Regions from separate parts of the Rhizobium sp. WYCCWR 11128 genome, predicted to be linked through region 3. Evidence: riboswitches for the same ligand, from Rfam matches in the RefSeq annotation. Region 3 holds a riboswitch; each other region holds the start of a gene.
The links. Region 3 has a riboswitch for S-adenosylmethionine ahead of HX898_RS09150 (Shedu immune nuclease family protein). Riboswitches for the same ligand answer to the same signal wherever they lie in the genome.
Positions count from the first base shown of each region.

Region 1: it holds a riboswitch for S-adenosylmethionine, as region 3 does, so the genes downstream of both, metA (homoserine O-succinyltransferase) here and HX898_RS09150 (Shedu immune nuclease family protein) in region 3, are expected to answer to the same signal.
Region 2: it holds a riboswitch for S-adenosylmethionine, as region 3 does, so the genes downstream of both, HX898_RS10340 (O-succinylhomoserine sulfhydrylase) here and HX898_RS09150 (Shedu immune nuclease family protein) in region 3, are expected to answer to the same signal.

Region 1 is NZ_JACCEZ010000003.1:308,636-313,575, forward strand. Features, by position in the region: gene HX898_RS13850 (GntR family transcriptional regulator) at 1-42, opposite strand, end outside; gene HX898_RS13855 (aldose epimerase family protein) at 208-1,230, opposite strand; gene metA (homoserine O-succinyltransferase) at 1,457-2,380, opposite strand; SAM riboswitch at 2,429-2,506, opposite strand; gene HX898_RS13865 (ABC transporter ATP-binding protein/permease) at 2,621-4,510, shown strand; gene HX898_RS13870 (DUF5666 domain-containing protein) at 4,582-4,940, opposite strand, start outside.
Region 2 is NZ_JACCEZ010000002.1:543,349-548,288, forward strand. Features, by position in the region: gene HX898_RS10330 (hypothetical protein) at 1-226, shown strand, start outside; gene apaG (Co2+/Mg2+ efflux protein ApaG) at 431-823, opposite strand; gene HX898_RS10340 (O-succinylhomoserine sulfhydrylase) at 1,107-2,291, opposite strand; SAM riboswitch at 2,334-2,412, opposite strand; gene HX898_RS10345 (2'-deoxycytidine 5'-triphosphate deaminase) at 2,485-3,579, shown strand; tRNA gene HX898_RS10350 (tRNA-Gly) at 3,639-3,712, shown strand; gene HX898_RS10355 (DUF995 domain-containing protein) at 3,845-4,354, opposite strand; gene HX898_RS10360 (glycoside hydrolase family 26 protein) at 4,373-4,940, opposite strand, start outside.
Region 3 is NZ_JACCEZ010000002.1:306,970-311,909, forward strand. Features, by position in the region: gene HX898_RS09140 (SOS response-associated peptidase) at 1-411, shown strand, start outside; gene HX898_RS09145 (hypothetical protein) at 484-1,644, shown strand; SAM riboswitch at 2,129-2,207, shown strand; gene HX898_RS09150 (Shedu immune nuclease family protein) at 2,377-3,552, shown strand; gene HX898_RS09155 (hypothetical protein) at 3,630-4,148, shown strand; partial or broken gene ligD (non-homologous end-joining DNA ligase) at 4,188-4,940, opposite strand, start outside.

The DNA of each region.
Region 1 (4,940 bases), on a different contig from region 3:
GCCGCGGCTGTTCAGTTCCGCTATCAGACTGGTTCTATCCATGGGGATACAATAGAACCTATATAGAACCAATCGGCAAGTCGGAATCGAGCACGGAATCAAAAAACCCTCGCCGGGCGGACCGGCAAGGGTTTCATAGCGCTCAAATTTGACAGTCGTGCGTCCGCAGCGCCGCGCGTTTAGAAACGCGCCGGCGCTGGAGGATGCTCAGTTCCTGGTGAAGATATAATCCGTCTCCTGACGCAGCACTTCGCCGGGGCGCAGAACCGCATTCGGAAAACCTTGGTGGTTGATGGCATCCGGCCAGACCTGCGTCTCTAGGCAGAAGCCGGCGAATGGGCCGTATTTGCGCCCGCCGATGCCGGGCGCCGCGACATCGAGCTTGAAGCCGGCATAGAACTGCACGCCTGGCTCCGTGCTGCGCACTTCCAGCGACACACCGGAATAGAGGCTGCGGGCAAGCGCGACGCTCCGCTTGGCGGTACGCTCGCCCGACAGGCAGAAATTATGGTCGTAAAACGCTTGTTGGCTGCCGACGAAACGCTTCATCGACGCCATCTCGCGGAAATCGAATTCCGTGCCCTCAACGGGACGGATCTCACCGGTCGGCACCTGCTTCTCATCAGTCGGCAGATAGTGATCGGCGGCTATCATGATGTCATGGCCAAGTGCATCTTCGCGGCCGTCGAGATTGAAATAGGCGTGCTGGCAGACATTGGCGAGCGTCGGCTGGTCGCTGGTCGATTCGTAGGTGATCGACAGTTCACCATTGCCATGCACCCAGAAAGTCGCCTGGATGGTGCAATTGCCGGGATAGCCGGCGCGGCCATCGGGATCGACGATCTTCAGCACCACGCGGTCGTGGTCATGCTCGACGATCGTCCAATTGCGTTTGGCGATATTGTCGCTGCCGCCATGCAGATGCGTGACGCCGTTTTCATTCGGCTCGAGCTGATAGTCCTTGCCGTCAAGCGTGAACCTGCCGCCGCCGACGCGGTTGGCGCAGCGGCCGGGCGTCGCGCCGAAGTAGGACGAATAGAGGAGGTAGCTGTCGAAATCGTCGAAGCCGAGCTGCAGCGGCGCATCATGTCCCTCGAGACGCAGATCCTGGATGACCGCGCCCCAGCTGATGATCTTGGCCGTCAGCCCGCCGCCCTTGATCACGACGCGATAGACGGTCTCGCCCGCCTGCGTCTGCCCGAAAACGTCCCGCTCCAACTTATCCGACATGATCGACCGTCCATTCTGTCCCTGCTGAAAATTCCTCAATTCGGAATCGATTTGAGGAATGTGCAGCGATTGAAAGTGTGCATTGCACGTCCGACGAAGACGCGCGGTGTGGTAGGCTTCAGGACAGGAACCTGCCCGGATTTGCTTCGATCCGCAACCGGCGGATCAGAAAGAAAAGCCACAGCAGTGGTGCGGCGGCATCGGCTCCAGGCGTGATCGGCAACGGTCAGAGATCGCTGCCGATCTCTTCCACATCAAAGGGCGTCGTCTGGTAGATTTCGTTGATCCAGTTGCCGAACAAAAGATGCGCATGGCTGCGCCAGCGGTTCTGCGGCGCAAGCGCCGGATCGTTATGCGGGAAGTAATTGTGCGGCATCTTGATCGGCACGCCGGCATTGACGTCGCGGAAATACTCGTCGGAAAGCGACGTAGAATCATATTCGACATGGTTGAACATGTAGAGCCGCCGGCCCCTCTTCTCATGCACGAGGCAGACGCCCATTTCGCTGGACTCCATCAGGATCTCCAGGCTTTCGGATTTCTCGATATCGGCGCGGCGCACTTCGGTCCAGCGCGACACCGGCACTTCGAAATTGTCGGAAAAGCCGTTGAGATAGATCGAGGAAGGCTTCAGGTTCAGGTGGCGGTAGACGCCGAAGGCCTTCTCTTTCAGCTCGTATTTCGGAACGCCGTGAAAATGATAGACTGCCGCCATCGCGCCCCAGCAGACGTTCATCGTCGAATGGACATTCGTTTCCGTCCAGTCAAGAATCTCCTGCATCTCCGGCCAATAGGTGACATCCTCATAGGGCAAAAGCTCGATCGGCGCCCCGGTGATGATGAAGCCGTCGAACTTGCGGTGCTTTACTTCTTCCCAGGTCTGGTAGAAGGCAAGCAGATGGTCCTCGGACGTATTCTTCGCCTTGTGGCCGCCGATACGGATAAGCGACAGCTCCACCTGCAGCGGCGAGGCGCCGACGAGACGGGCCATCTGCAGTTCGGTCTTGATCTTGTTCGGCATGAGGTTGAGCAGCCCGATCTGCAACGGTCGGATATCCTGACGGATCGCCAACGTCTCGGTCATCACCCGCACACCCTCCTGAACCAGGGTTTCGAAGGCGGGCAGCGTATCGGGGATCTTGATGGGCATTGCGGTCACTCGATCAAAAACAAAAAACCGGCGGCGACAAAAATCGCTACCGGTCCGCACGCGGCCCTTTAGCGACTTTTTTAACGTGGCTGCAAGCCGGCCGGCCAAATCACCACGGAGGCCTTAATTAGACCCAGTCGGATTGCGAATCAACTGGCGAATACATGCAGGAGAGACTCATGCAAGCATCATCACACTTTAATGACTGATAGAATCTGTTGATAGACCGGTAACGCCACCATGTTATTTATAAGGGTATGGGCGATTTGGAAAAGCGTAATGGCAGATAAAATCGAGGGGAGGCCGGGCATCCGGAGGCAGGATAGGGTAGGGTATGATTTAAGCCTGACATATCGCCTCGGCGTCATGTTCTCAGCATTCTGGAATTCGGAAGTGCGTGGCAAGGTGCTGTTTCTGGCGACCGTGCTGATCCTCGTTATCCTGGCGACGTCCTACGGCCAGGTCATTTTGAACGAGTGGAATGCGCCCTTCTACGACTCGCTGGAGCGCCGCGACCTCGGCGAATTCTTCCACCAACTCGAAATCTTCGCGATGATCGCCGGCACACTGCTGCTGCTCAACGTGCTGCAGGCCTGGCTGAATCAGATGACGGCACTCTATATGCGCGAAGGCTTGTCCCGCGATCTGGTTGACCAGTGGCTGAAGCGCAAGCGGGCGCTGCGGCTTGCCTCCAGCGGCCTGATCGGCGTCAATCCGGACCAGCGCCTGCACGAAGATTCCCGCAACCTCGCCGAAAGCACGACGGGATTGGTTCTCGGCCTGCTGCAGTCGACCATTCTTCTGGTGAGCTTCATCGGCGTGCTCTGGGAACTTTCCAGCGGCTTCATCTTCCGCATCAGCGGCCATAGCTTCTCCATTCCAGGCTACATGGTCTGGGCGGCGATTTTCTATGCCGCTTCCGCCTCGGTGCTGAGCCAGGTCGTCGGTCGGAAGCTGGTGAAGCTCAATGCCGACCGTTTTTCGAAAGAGGCCGAGCTTCGCTTCACGCTGATGCATGCCAATGAGAACATGCCGGCAATTACTGTTGCCCGCGGCGAGGAGAACGAACGCCGGCGCATCAACACCGACATCAGCTCGGTCCTGACAGTCGTCAAGCGGCTTGCCATGGCCAATACCAATCTCACCTGGGTTTCGGCCGGCTATGGCTGGCTGGTGATCGTCATCCCGATCATCGTTGCCGCCCCCGCCTATTTCTCTGGCGGCCTCACCCTCGGCCAGCTGATGATGTCGGTCGGTGCCTTCAACCAGGTCAACACGGCGCTGCGCTGGTATGTCTCCAATTTCGGCCCGATCGCCGAATGGCGCGCCACGCTGATGCGCGTCACCGATTTCCGCCAGGCGCTGGTCGAGATGGAAGAGGACTTCGACCTCAAGGACAGCATCGCCTATGAAAACGCCGCGCCCGACACGCTGACGTTGAAGGATGTGGTGATCGTCGCCAAGGTCGGCGAAGACATCGAGGAATGCGGCGGTTTTCGCCTGCGTGAAACCGATGTCGTGATCAAGGCCGGCGAAAAGATCATGATCAACGGCGATCACAGCGTCAATCGCAAGCTGCTCTTCCAGGCGATGGCCGGCCTCTGGCCGTGCGGCAGCGGCACGATAGGCCTGCCGCCAATCGACGACATGCTCTTCGTTCCGCAGGTTGCCTATGTTCCCGGCGGCACGCTGCGCGAGGCGCTGGCCTTTCCCGAACGTCCCGAAGCCTACGAGAAAGCCGCCGTCGAGGCGGCCCTCGACAAGGTTGGTCTCCATTCGCTGATCGCAAGGCTCGATACCCGCGCCCGCTGGGACAAGATGCTCGACGGCGACCAGCAGAAAGCGATCGGATTTGCCCGGCTGCTTCTCGTGCGCCCGCGCTGGATCATCTTCGACGAAGTGCTGGAAGGCATGGAGCCGGAATTACAGGAAACGATGGCCAAACTGCTCACCTCGATGCCCGAAAGCGGCATGATCTATATCGGCCGCTCCGAGGCCTATCTCGAGGCGCTGAGGCCGCGCGTGCTGCATCTGCAGGCGCTGCCGTCAGCATCCGAGGAGCCGCCTGCCGTCCAGACCGGCGCCAGCGCCAGTGCGGGCGCTGCCGCCGTGCCCGCGCCGGCGCTTTAATGCATGCCGCCCAAAAGTGTGGAGCGGTTTTGGGATGACGGCACGCATAAGACAAGGATTTGAGCCGCTGGTCACATCGGCGGTATGACGCCGTTGAGACCGACGGCGATCTGGCTGGCCGAGATGCTGCCATCCGCCGCCTTCTCGCCGGTGACGACGACGCCGGCGCCGGGCTTCAGATCATCCTTGGTCGCAGGCGCCAACGTCACGATCGGCGTGCCATCGGCAATCGAGATGGTCTTTTCCTTGCCCTGATAGGTCAGCGTGATCGTGTGGCCGTCGACGGATTTGACGGCGTTGCTGACAGTCGCGTTGGTCATCTGGCTGTTCGGCTGCGCATCCCAGGGACGGTTGCCCTCACCGGTTCCCTTCATCGACGCCGGAAAGATCAGCACCTCGATCGCCCCGTCCGGGCCCGTGCCCTTCGGAA
Region 2 (4,940 bases), 240 kb from region 3:
GAGCTTGGTTGCCGAGTTCGCTCGTAAATTGAGCTTTCGCGCGACCTTTAATGGAAAAGAGATTGTTGCCCTGAGTTTAAAAAATTCCGTCAAGGCAACCGACGAGATGCTCGCCTGCCAAAAAGCGGTAAATGCTGCCGTTGCCCAACAGCCGGCACCGCCACAATCAAAAGATCCATTTGAAGCAAAGCCAGGTACTCAGGCCTCGGATCCTTTTGACCTTTAAAGCATGTCTCGCCAAAGTGTGCAGCGGTTTTGCTGCAAAGACATGCGAAAAACAAAGACCTAAAGTGCGGTACGCGAATCTGAAGGATCGCGACGCGCTTTAGTAGATGACTGATGAAAATGACGTCTGGATCCCTTGCGCCCGATAGGACGCGCTTAGGCCTTCTGCCGCCTTCAACCCGCGCTCGATTTTGGGATCATGCGTTTAGTTAAGCACCCGCAGCAGCCCCGGGGAGTCCAGCGAGAAGGCGGGGATGTCGACATCGAACATCTCGCCGTCGTCCGTTTCCATCTGGTAATGGCCGAACATCAGCCCTGAGGGTGTGTCGAGCGGGCAGCCGGAGGAATATTCGTAGGTGTCGCCGGGGCTGAGCCGCGGCTGCTCGCCGACGACGCCGGGGCCGGTCACCTCGTCCACCTGGCCGTTCTGGTCGGTGATGTTCCAGTAACGGTTGACCAGCCGAACGGCTATGCCGGAATTGTTGCTGATGACAATCCGGTAACCCCAGACATAGCGGTCGTCTTCCGGATCGGATTGCTCCTCCAGATAGAACGGCTCGACGACTACTTCGATCTCTCTTGTGAGGGCGCGATACATGCCTTGCACCTTAGTCAAGATATGTTACCCGTATCTTATAAGAGGCCCTGTCCGTCAAGAAACGGAACAATTATCATCGCTGAAATGGCTGTGATCCGAGGGGTTTTCGATCGTTAAGCCTAATTGTCAGTGTTAATTCCGTTTCGGAACGCCGCGGCGAGCGAACTTGTTCCCCCCGGTCTCACCTTGGTGAGATCCGGCCTCACCCAGTGAGGTCCGGCACGGCCTCACCTTGGTGAGATCCGGCCGAACCCGGGTGGGGTCCGGCCGTCATGACTGTCGATCAGGCCGAGACCTTGGCAAGCGCCTTCGCGAAATCCTCGATCAGGTCGTCGGTATCCTCGATGCCGGCCGAAAGGCGGACCGTACCCGGAGAAATGCCGAGTTCGGCGCGTGCCTCTTCGGTCAGGTTCTTGTGCGTCGTCGTTGCCGGATGGGTGATCAGGCTCTTGCTGTCGCCGAGATTGTTGGAGATCTTGATGATCTCGAGCGCGTTCTGCAGCGCGAAGGCCGCATCCTTGCCGCCCTTCAGCTCGAAGGCGACCAGCGTCGAGCCGCCGGTCATCTGCTTGGCGATGATATCGGCCTGCGGATGGTCCTTGCGGCCGGGATAGATGACCTTGGCGACCTTGCCTTGCTCGGCCAGGAAATCGGCGATCTTCGCCGCATTCTCGGTCTGCTGGCGCACACGCAGCGGCAGCGTCTCGATGCCCTTCAGCAGCGTCCAGGCATTGAACGGCGACATGGCCGGGCCGGTATGGCGGAAATAGTCGTGCAGGTTCTCGTCGATCCATTCCTTGTCGGAAAGGACGACGCCGCCGAGGCAGCGGCCCTGTCCGTCAATATGCTTGGTGGCGGAATAGACGACGATATGGGCGCCGAGCTCCAAGGGCTTCTGGAAGAGCGGTGTCGCGAAAACGTTGTCGACGACGACCTTGGCGCCGATCTGGTTGGCGAGCTTGGCAACGCCTGCGATATCGATCACTTCGAGCGTCGGATTGGTCGGGCTTTCCAGGAAGAACACCTTGGTCTTCGGCGTGATCGCCTTTTCCCAGTTCGCCAGATCCCGGCCGTCGATCAGCGTGCAGTCAATGCCGTATTTCGGCGCCAGCGTCTCGACGACCCAGCGGCAGGAGCCGAACAGGGCACGCGCGGCGACGATATGATCGCCGGCCTTTAGCTGGCAGAGGATCGCCGCGGTGACGGCGGCCATGCCGGAAGCGGTGGCGCGGGCGTCTTCGGCGCCTTCCAGCATGCACATGCGCTTTTCGAACATGTCGTTGGTCGGGCTGCCGTAGCGGGCGTAGATGAAGCCCTCCGTCTCGCCCTTGAAGCGGGCTTCGGCCGCCTCCGACGTCTCGTAGACGAAGCCTTGGGTGAGATAGATTGCCTCGGACGTCTCGCCATATTGCGAACGCAGCGTGCCACCGTGGACGAGTTGGGTTGCCGGGCGCCAGGTCTTGCTCATGCCATCACCTTCACATAACAAAAAAACCGGTCGCAAAAGCAGACCGGTTTCAACCCGGTCTTTTTAGCCACTTATTTAACGTGGCTGCAAGCCGACCGGCCAAATCACCACGGGATAATTCTGCAATACTGCTGTTAGCTGCTTGCGTCAATTCCCCGAGTTTGGTTTTGTCGGCGCAAATGATGGATGAGGCATGATGGCTCGCGAAACGGGAATTCTGGCGGATCGCGCGATCTCCGCGCTGTTCGAAACGGGGCGTCTGATCTCCGAGCGGGAGCTGGACCGCGACCAGATCCAGCCGGCAAGCCTCGACCTGCGCTTGGGCGGCAAGGCTTTTCGCGTGCGCGCCAGCTTCATGCCCGGCCCCTCGCATCTGGTATCCGACAAGCTCGACCGGCTGAGCCTGCATGTGATCGACCTCTCCGAAGGCGCGGTGCTTGAAACCGGCTGCGTCTATATCGTGCCGTTGATGGAGAGCTTAGCGCTGCCGGCCGAGATGTCGGCATCGGCCAACCCGAAGAGCTCGACCGGGCGCCTCGATATCTTCACCCGCGTCATCACCGATTACGCCCAGGAATTCGACAAGATTCCATCAGGCTATTCCGGCCCGCTCTATCTCGAAATCAGCCCGCGCACCTTCCCGATCGTCGTGCGCCGCGGCTCACGCCTGTCGCAGATCCGTTTCCGCGTCGGCCAGGCCCTGCTCGGCGAGCCGGAACTTTTGAAGCTGCATGAAAGCGAGACGCTGGTTGCCAGCAAGCTGCCCAATGTTTCCGGCGGCGGCATTGCCCTGTCGATCGACCTCGCCGGAGACAAGGACGGCCTGATCGGCTATCGCGGCAAACATCACACTGCCGTCGTCGACGTCGACAAGAAGGCCGAGCACGACCTCTTCGATTTCTGGGAACCGCTCCACAGCCGCGGCCGTAACGAGCTGATCCTCGATCCCGATGAGTTCTATATCCTCGTCTCGCGCGAGGCCGTGCATGTGCCGCCGGATTACGCAGCCGAGATGACCCCCTTCGATCCGCTGGTCGGCGAATTCCGCGTCCATTATGCCGGCTTCTTCGATCCGGGCTTCGGCCATGCGCCTGCCGGCGGACGCGGCAGCCGCGCGGTGCTCGAAGTGCGCAGCCACGAAGTGCCCTTCATCCTCGAAGACGGCCAGATCGTCGGCCGCCTCGTCTACGAACATATGCAGGAAAAGCCCGCCAGCCTCTACGGCTCCGGCCTCGGCTCCAACTACCAGGCCCAGGGCCTGAAACTCTCGAAACACTTCCGCATCTGAAGCGTTGCACCCGGCGCGACTTGACAGCGGCCCCCATCTGTTGGAAATCTCGCATCATCGCGGGTGTAGCTCAATGGTAGAGCAGCAGCTTCCCAAGCTGAATACGAGGGTTCGATTCCCTTCACCCGCTCCAGCTGCCCCGGCCGTCCGTTCGCCGCCTTTTGAAGGCGCTTCGCAATCTTTTATGAAAAGGGTTGCGCGCAGGCATCGGCTCCTACAAGGATACAGATGGCGCCTCGGCCGCGCGCAACCCCTAGCTTCGCCTTTATTTGGTCTTACTGACGCTCGTCTCAATCCTCCCCAATTGAGACCTCACGTAGTCGCCGTGGCGAAGCTTTGCGAATTCGTCGGTGGCTTGTGCCGGTGCGCTCTTGAAAACGTACCATTCACCGTCCGGTTCGCGTTTCTGATAAATCAGGCCACCCTTCTTGCGGTGGCTGAAGCAGGTGATCGCCGTCGCCGTTCCGGTCTTGGCGTGCCAGTCGGCGTTGAAGCAGAGTTTACCCGACTCCGTGATGAACCAGCGGCCCGTGCCGAAGGACGGCGAGCCATTTTCCCGCGACCAGGCGGTAAAGCGACGCGCCTTTGCGGAGAAGTAGCCGGCGCCGGCTTTCCACATCCAGGAATTCTGGTTGTAGAGCCGATAGATTTCCGCGCTGCTCATCGGCTTTGCGGTCTCGATCCCCGCAGGCTCATTGGTTCCGGCAGCGGACGCGGCCGTGGCGATACCGCTGGTCAGGGCCACGGCCAGGAACATTTTTTGAAGCATGGACATGTTCAGGTTCCTTGTTGTTCAATTGATGCTTTCGCGGACGACCCGCCAGTCGGGGCGGCCATAGCCGTCCGGCCACGGATAGACTTCACGGTCGTTGAAGTAGATAACGGCGCTGAGGGCCGGGAACTGGGGATAGCGTTTCGTTACGCTCTCAGCCCAGTTTCGCACGAAGGAATCGCCGCCTTCGTAGCCGAGTTCGGCAACCATGATGGGCTTGCCGTAACCAGCGACACGGGCGTATCCGGGCGCAAGGTGCTCGGCAAACGTCTGGTCACGGCCAGTCTTGTCCCTGTCGTATTGCTCCAGGCCAAAGACCGAGAGCCCCATAAGATCGACGACATCGTTGCCGGGATAAAAGGCTTGAAGCCCCTCATTGCCCTTCGGTGACCACATGTATTTGGCCGTCTTCAGGTGGACCTTGCAGACCTCCACCATCCGGCGATAGGCCTTGGCATAATCGTCGCCCTGCCAATGCGACCAGGAGAACTGGCTGTCGGTTTCGTCCATTTCCTGTCCCCAGCGAATGATGACCGGACTTTTCAGCTTGGCAGCAGTCGAGCAGACGGCGGCCATGTTCGCATCGCGC
Region 3 (4,940 bases):
GTGACAAGCTTTGCCGAACCGGACCCTGCCAGCAAGGAAGAGGGCGGCAACACGCCGAACGCCTGGTTCGCGCGTGATGAAAGCAAGCCCCTGATGTTTTTTGCGGGTGTGCACGTTCCCCAGTGGCAAAGCGTTCGCAAAGTCAAAGACGGCCTGACCACAGACGACCTCTATGCATTCCTGACGACCGATCCCAACGACGTCGTCAAACCGATTCACCCGAGGGCAATGCCGGTCCTCTTGCTGACGCAGGAAGAGGTGGATGTATGGATGCGTGCACGGTGGGAGGAGGCTAAGGCGCTCGCCCGGCCGCTTCCGAACGCCCAGATCGTTGTGACGTCACGGGAGCCCTATGGTTCGACCATCGTGACCACGTCCGGGGAGCCGGTGTCGCAGCCGATTCTTCTCTAGGCAATGGGCATCACAATCGCGCCGTTTGTTCCGGGCACTATGGGTTCTCGCCTGAGGCAAAGGACCGTATGAATGACCAGCATTACAGTCATCAATACTGCTGCGCTGTTGCCCGGAGACATCATCCTCTCGACGGGAGAGAACAAGACAAGTTGGCTGATCCGGGCAGCCACTCTTGGCTCGTTTAGTCATGCTGCCCTGCACGTTGGCAATGGCATCGCAGTCGAAGCAAATGATCCTGGTGTGATACCGGTCTTTCTTCCGGCGGTCAGCTATGAGACGAATGTGAAGCTTCGCGTTCTTCGCGCGACGGGCCTATCACAGAAGCAGCGGGACGAACTCGCAGATTTTGTTTGGTCGCTGTTATTCCGTCCATATTCCACGAAAGGCGCAGTGGGAACAATATTGCCCTTCCTGCGCGACCAGACGGATGCGGGCTACTTCTGCTCACAACTTGCCGCCGCCGCGTACGAGTCCATAGGATCACGAGTCTCAGAGCTTCCCCCATGGGAATGCAAGCCGAGTGATCTCGCGAACTCCTCTGTTTTGGTAGATATTGGTGAGGCAGTTCAGACGGTAGAGAGAGCAACTCATTCAGCGGTGGCAACCCTGATGGGGACATCCTATGAAGAATACCTCCAGAAGGGGAACTACTACGAGAGAATCATCCTCGGGACATGTGTCCAGCGATTGCCGTCGCAGTTTGCTAAGCCCTTCAATTTGTACGACCTCTCCCGCCAGTTATTCGACGGGACGGTGGACAAAGAGACAAGCGAGAGCTGGGACATCGCTATCGCGGGACTCATAACAAAGGTGGTGACCGATCACCCATTAGCGCCGTGCCCAGGAATTGGTGTTACCACATCTTTAGCCGATGCCGACAGCTGGCTCGTGCCAGTATTTTCACCCGAGTGGAACATCCTGATGGAGGACCGGTCCGGCAAAGTTTATTACGAACAGTTTATAGCGAACCTTTTTACGGCCCGGAACTGGGAGGCAAACCGCTGGCTAAACGACCACGAGCGGTTGATGGCGAAGGCGAAAAAGTTGGGATCAAAAACCTTCGAAGCACTCGCCATGTGGATTGCCCTTGCAGCTACCATCAGGTTTCAACATGCGGCGCTGCTCCGGAACTCACGAGAACCCGGCTTCTTATCTCCGGAATCAAAAGAGAAATTCAGCTCCAATCTGAAGAGAATGCAAGACCGTCATTTCTCCAACACTGACAGTTGACGCTCATGATTTTTTGGCTCCCCGATCAATGGGGCGGTTGCTACACAACCCACACGATCCGTCTTCAGAAGTGAGCGACCTGTGGCCCCTAACCGGAAGTTTTAAAGTTCTTCGTCGGTTATCGTTCCGCTATCCCATCGATTTCGGATTGATGGATCAATGCGCAAGGGAAGGTCGAAAGTATGTGCTGGCGTATAAACTTTAGACTATTTGCACAACCTTTTAGACCGTCAACTATTGCCACGAAGGGCGAACAGCGGCACAGATAACCCCATCCTCTCACAAGGGGATAAGGACCGCAGAGGGGAAGGAAGGGCTTTGGATGCCGTTTCCTTCTCTCTCCGCTTCGCCAGTTGCGGTTCTTTCACGGATAGTTTGGACCTATCCAAGCGACGGGGGTGGAAGCCGCCGTATCTGCAAATCGCGTGATTCCACATTGCCCAAATTGTGCAGATCGACGCAAGCAGCTAACGGCGGTATTGCAGAATTATCCCGTGGTGATTTGGCCGGTTGGCTTGCAGCCACGTTAAATTGCTGGCTAAAAAGGCCGCGTTTAATCCCGTCCGCTTTCGCGGCCGCGTTTTTTCCCGTTTTTGAAGTGGGTCGGTCCCCGACAATCGGCCTAAAATTCAGGGGATTTCGTGGGGTAAGACTAATCCGCCATCTGGTATGGTGAAGTATCGGGGCTGGTTATCTGCTACAACCCAAAATGGCTTTCAATGGGTCGAGATAATGAGCAGCGAAGAGGAAATATTCCGCAACTCCCGCCCAGACAAAACGTATGCCAGCCCCGCGTTTACAGATTACGCGGGCCGAAAGCTGCGCGTTGCGAATAAGGTCATCGACGGAGAACCTGGATACGAATTCGTCAAAGTAAAAGACGAGCTGGTTTTGCGGCAAACTGATGGAGGTCGCTTCCAGATCAAAGCCAGCTTTCTGGAAGACGACAGGTCGTTCAGATCGGTGACCATCCAGAAATTCACCTCGAAGGGCAACGCGAAGGAATACTTCGCGCTTGGCCCGCACGAGATGACTGCCCTTTTGAAGTTCATGGCTAACATTAAGCGCCTCCACTTTCCGAATGATGGCCGCTTAAACATTTCAGACCGCGACCTTGAGGACTTGCTTCTCAAACCCGACCAGATGCGGCGGATCGCAGCCGACAACCAGAAGCTCTTAGCCGCCATTGCTCGCAATGAGATCACGACCGAAGACGTCGTCGCCTTATCGTATCGAAAGAAGCAGCTCGCTCTTTTCGAACGGTTGCTATCCGATGACGACTTCTTCGACAACTGCGCAGCGCAGCGCGGCAAGGGACCTGAAGCGCTCTGGCAACAGTTTTTAGAGAAGAACCCGTGGATTCTGGGATATTCGCTCAGCTTGATCAATTTCGGTCCACTGGACGACCGCAAGTTAGAGCAGACGGTTAGGGGACACGACCTTGGGGGACCCGGAAAGCGGGTTGACGCTTTGCTTCGATCCCGGGCCATCCTGAATACGGCCGCTTTCGTGGAATTGAAGCATCATAGGACGGAGCTGGTATCGCCAGACCAGTATCGCTCGGGCATTTGGACGCCTTCCAAGGAGCTTTCCGGAGCGGTCGCACAAGTCCAAGGAACTGTTGCCGCAGCCCTAGCACAGTGGGGCTCCTCCGTGCAGATAACGGACAGGGACGGCGATCCGACCGGCGAGACCATCTATACGACTGAACCTCGATCTTTTGTCATCTGCGGCCGCCTCAATGAGTTCGAAACTGAACACGGCATCAACGAACGAAAATTCGGGTGTTTCGAGCGCTTCCGAAGAAACCTGCTGCGGCCAGAAGTCGTTACTTTCGACGAACTCTATGAACGCGCTCGTTTGATTGTCGATGCTGGCGATCAATCGTCACAAAGAGACGCGAGTTGATTTCGATTTAGACCCATCTCACCGCTCAGTAGTTTCGCATTCGAGCGCCAGCAGGTCATTTTACAGGGGGAAAAATTTTGAAGCGAGCTATCCGCATCGCCATTGGAGTGGCTGTCGTCGTGATCGCCGTCTACCTTGTCTACGGAATGTCGGTTACCGCGTATCAAACTGGCACCGGCCTGCTATTGCTACAGGAACTACCTCGCAGAGGAATGACGTGGGACCAGTTCATGGCTCTTTCGATCCCTGACCGAATGGTCTTTGCAAATGAACTGAGGCCACGCGCTATTGCCTATTCTGCTTTTACCGTTTTCAGCATAACAGCTTCTCTGCTGGCGGTCGCAATCAGCGGCGCTAAGGGCTTCGGGCTCCTGAGGATGAGTTTGTTGCTAGTTCTTGTCCTCGTGTTTGCGGCCTGCATTTTCACCGGGCTTGGAATGGGCGGAGCACGCTATATGACGGATGGCGATATTTCGCTTGCCTCTGGTGTGGCAATGGTCGGCACGATGATAACTCTTGCCCTGTCCGGACTGCTTTTTGGAGCTAGTTTGCTCATTCACTCCGTATTCACTCGCGTTCGTCGACGAGCGGCCTGAATTTTATTCTGGCTTTAGCAATCTCAAGCGCTATCCGGATTAAAGGCGGTAAACTTCCGCATTGTCCTGAACCTCACGCAGCCCTTTATAAGCGGCGTGCCGCAGCTTCATGTCAGGCGTCCATTGGCGAAATTTGATTTCTGCAATCAACGTCGGCTGGACCCATACGACCCGCCGCTTCCCTAGATATGTAACTGGCGGCGCTTTCCGTCGCCACGATAGCTTGTCCATCATGGCCCGCAGATCGAGCGAAGCCCGCTCTTTGAATCCGGTTCCAACGCTACCCACGTAGCGCAGCTCGTCGCCATGGTAGGCCGCAAGGAGAAGAGACGCGAAGCCGCCGCGAGCTGACATTGACGGCTCATAGCCGACGATCAGGAACGCTTCCGACTGGACGCACTTGAGCTTGATCCAATCGCCGGTTCGTCCGGGCCGGTATTTGCTGTTTCGATCCTTGCCGACAATGCCCTCAAGCCCAAGCTGGCAGGCGTGATCGAGCAGGACGGCCGGATCAGCCTCAATCTCTTCCGATAGTCGGATTGCGCCCTCGAATCCTCGTAGAGTTTCTTCAAGCAAATGCCGCCGCGTTCGATATGGCTCATTCTGGAGATCATGACCGTCGAGATAGAGCAAATCGAAGGCCATGAAGATCGCGTTTCCGGCTGTTCCCAGAGCGTCGGCCGTCCGCGCCCAGGCTGTTTTGCAACGCGTTGAAGTCCGAGCGCCCTTCCGCATCGAGGACGACGCCCTCGCCATCCAAAATCATTGACGCCGGTCCCAATTCTCGCGCCG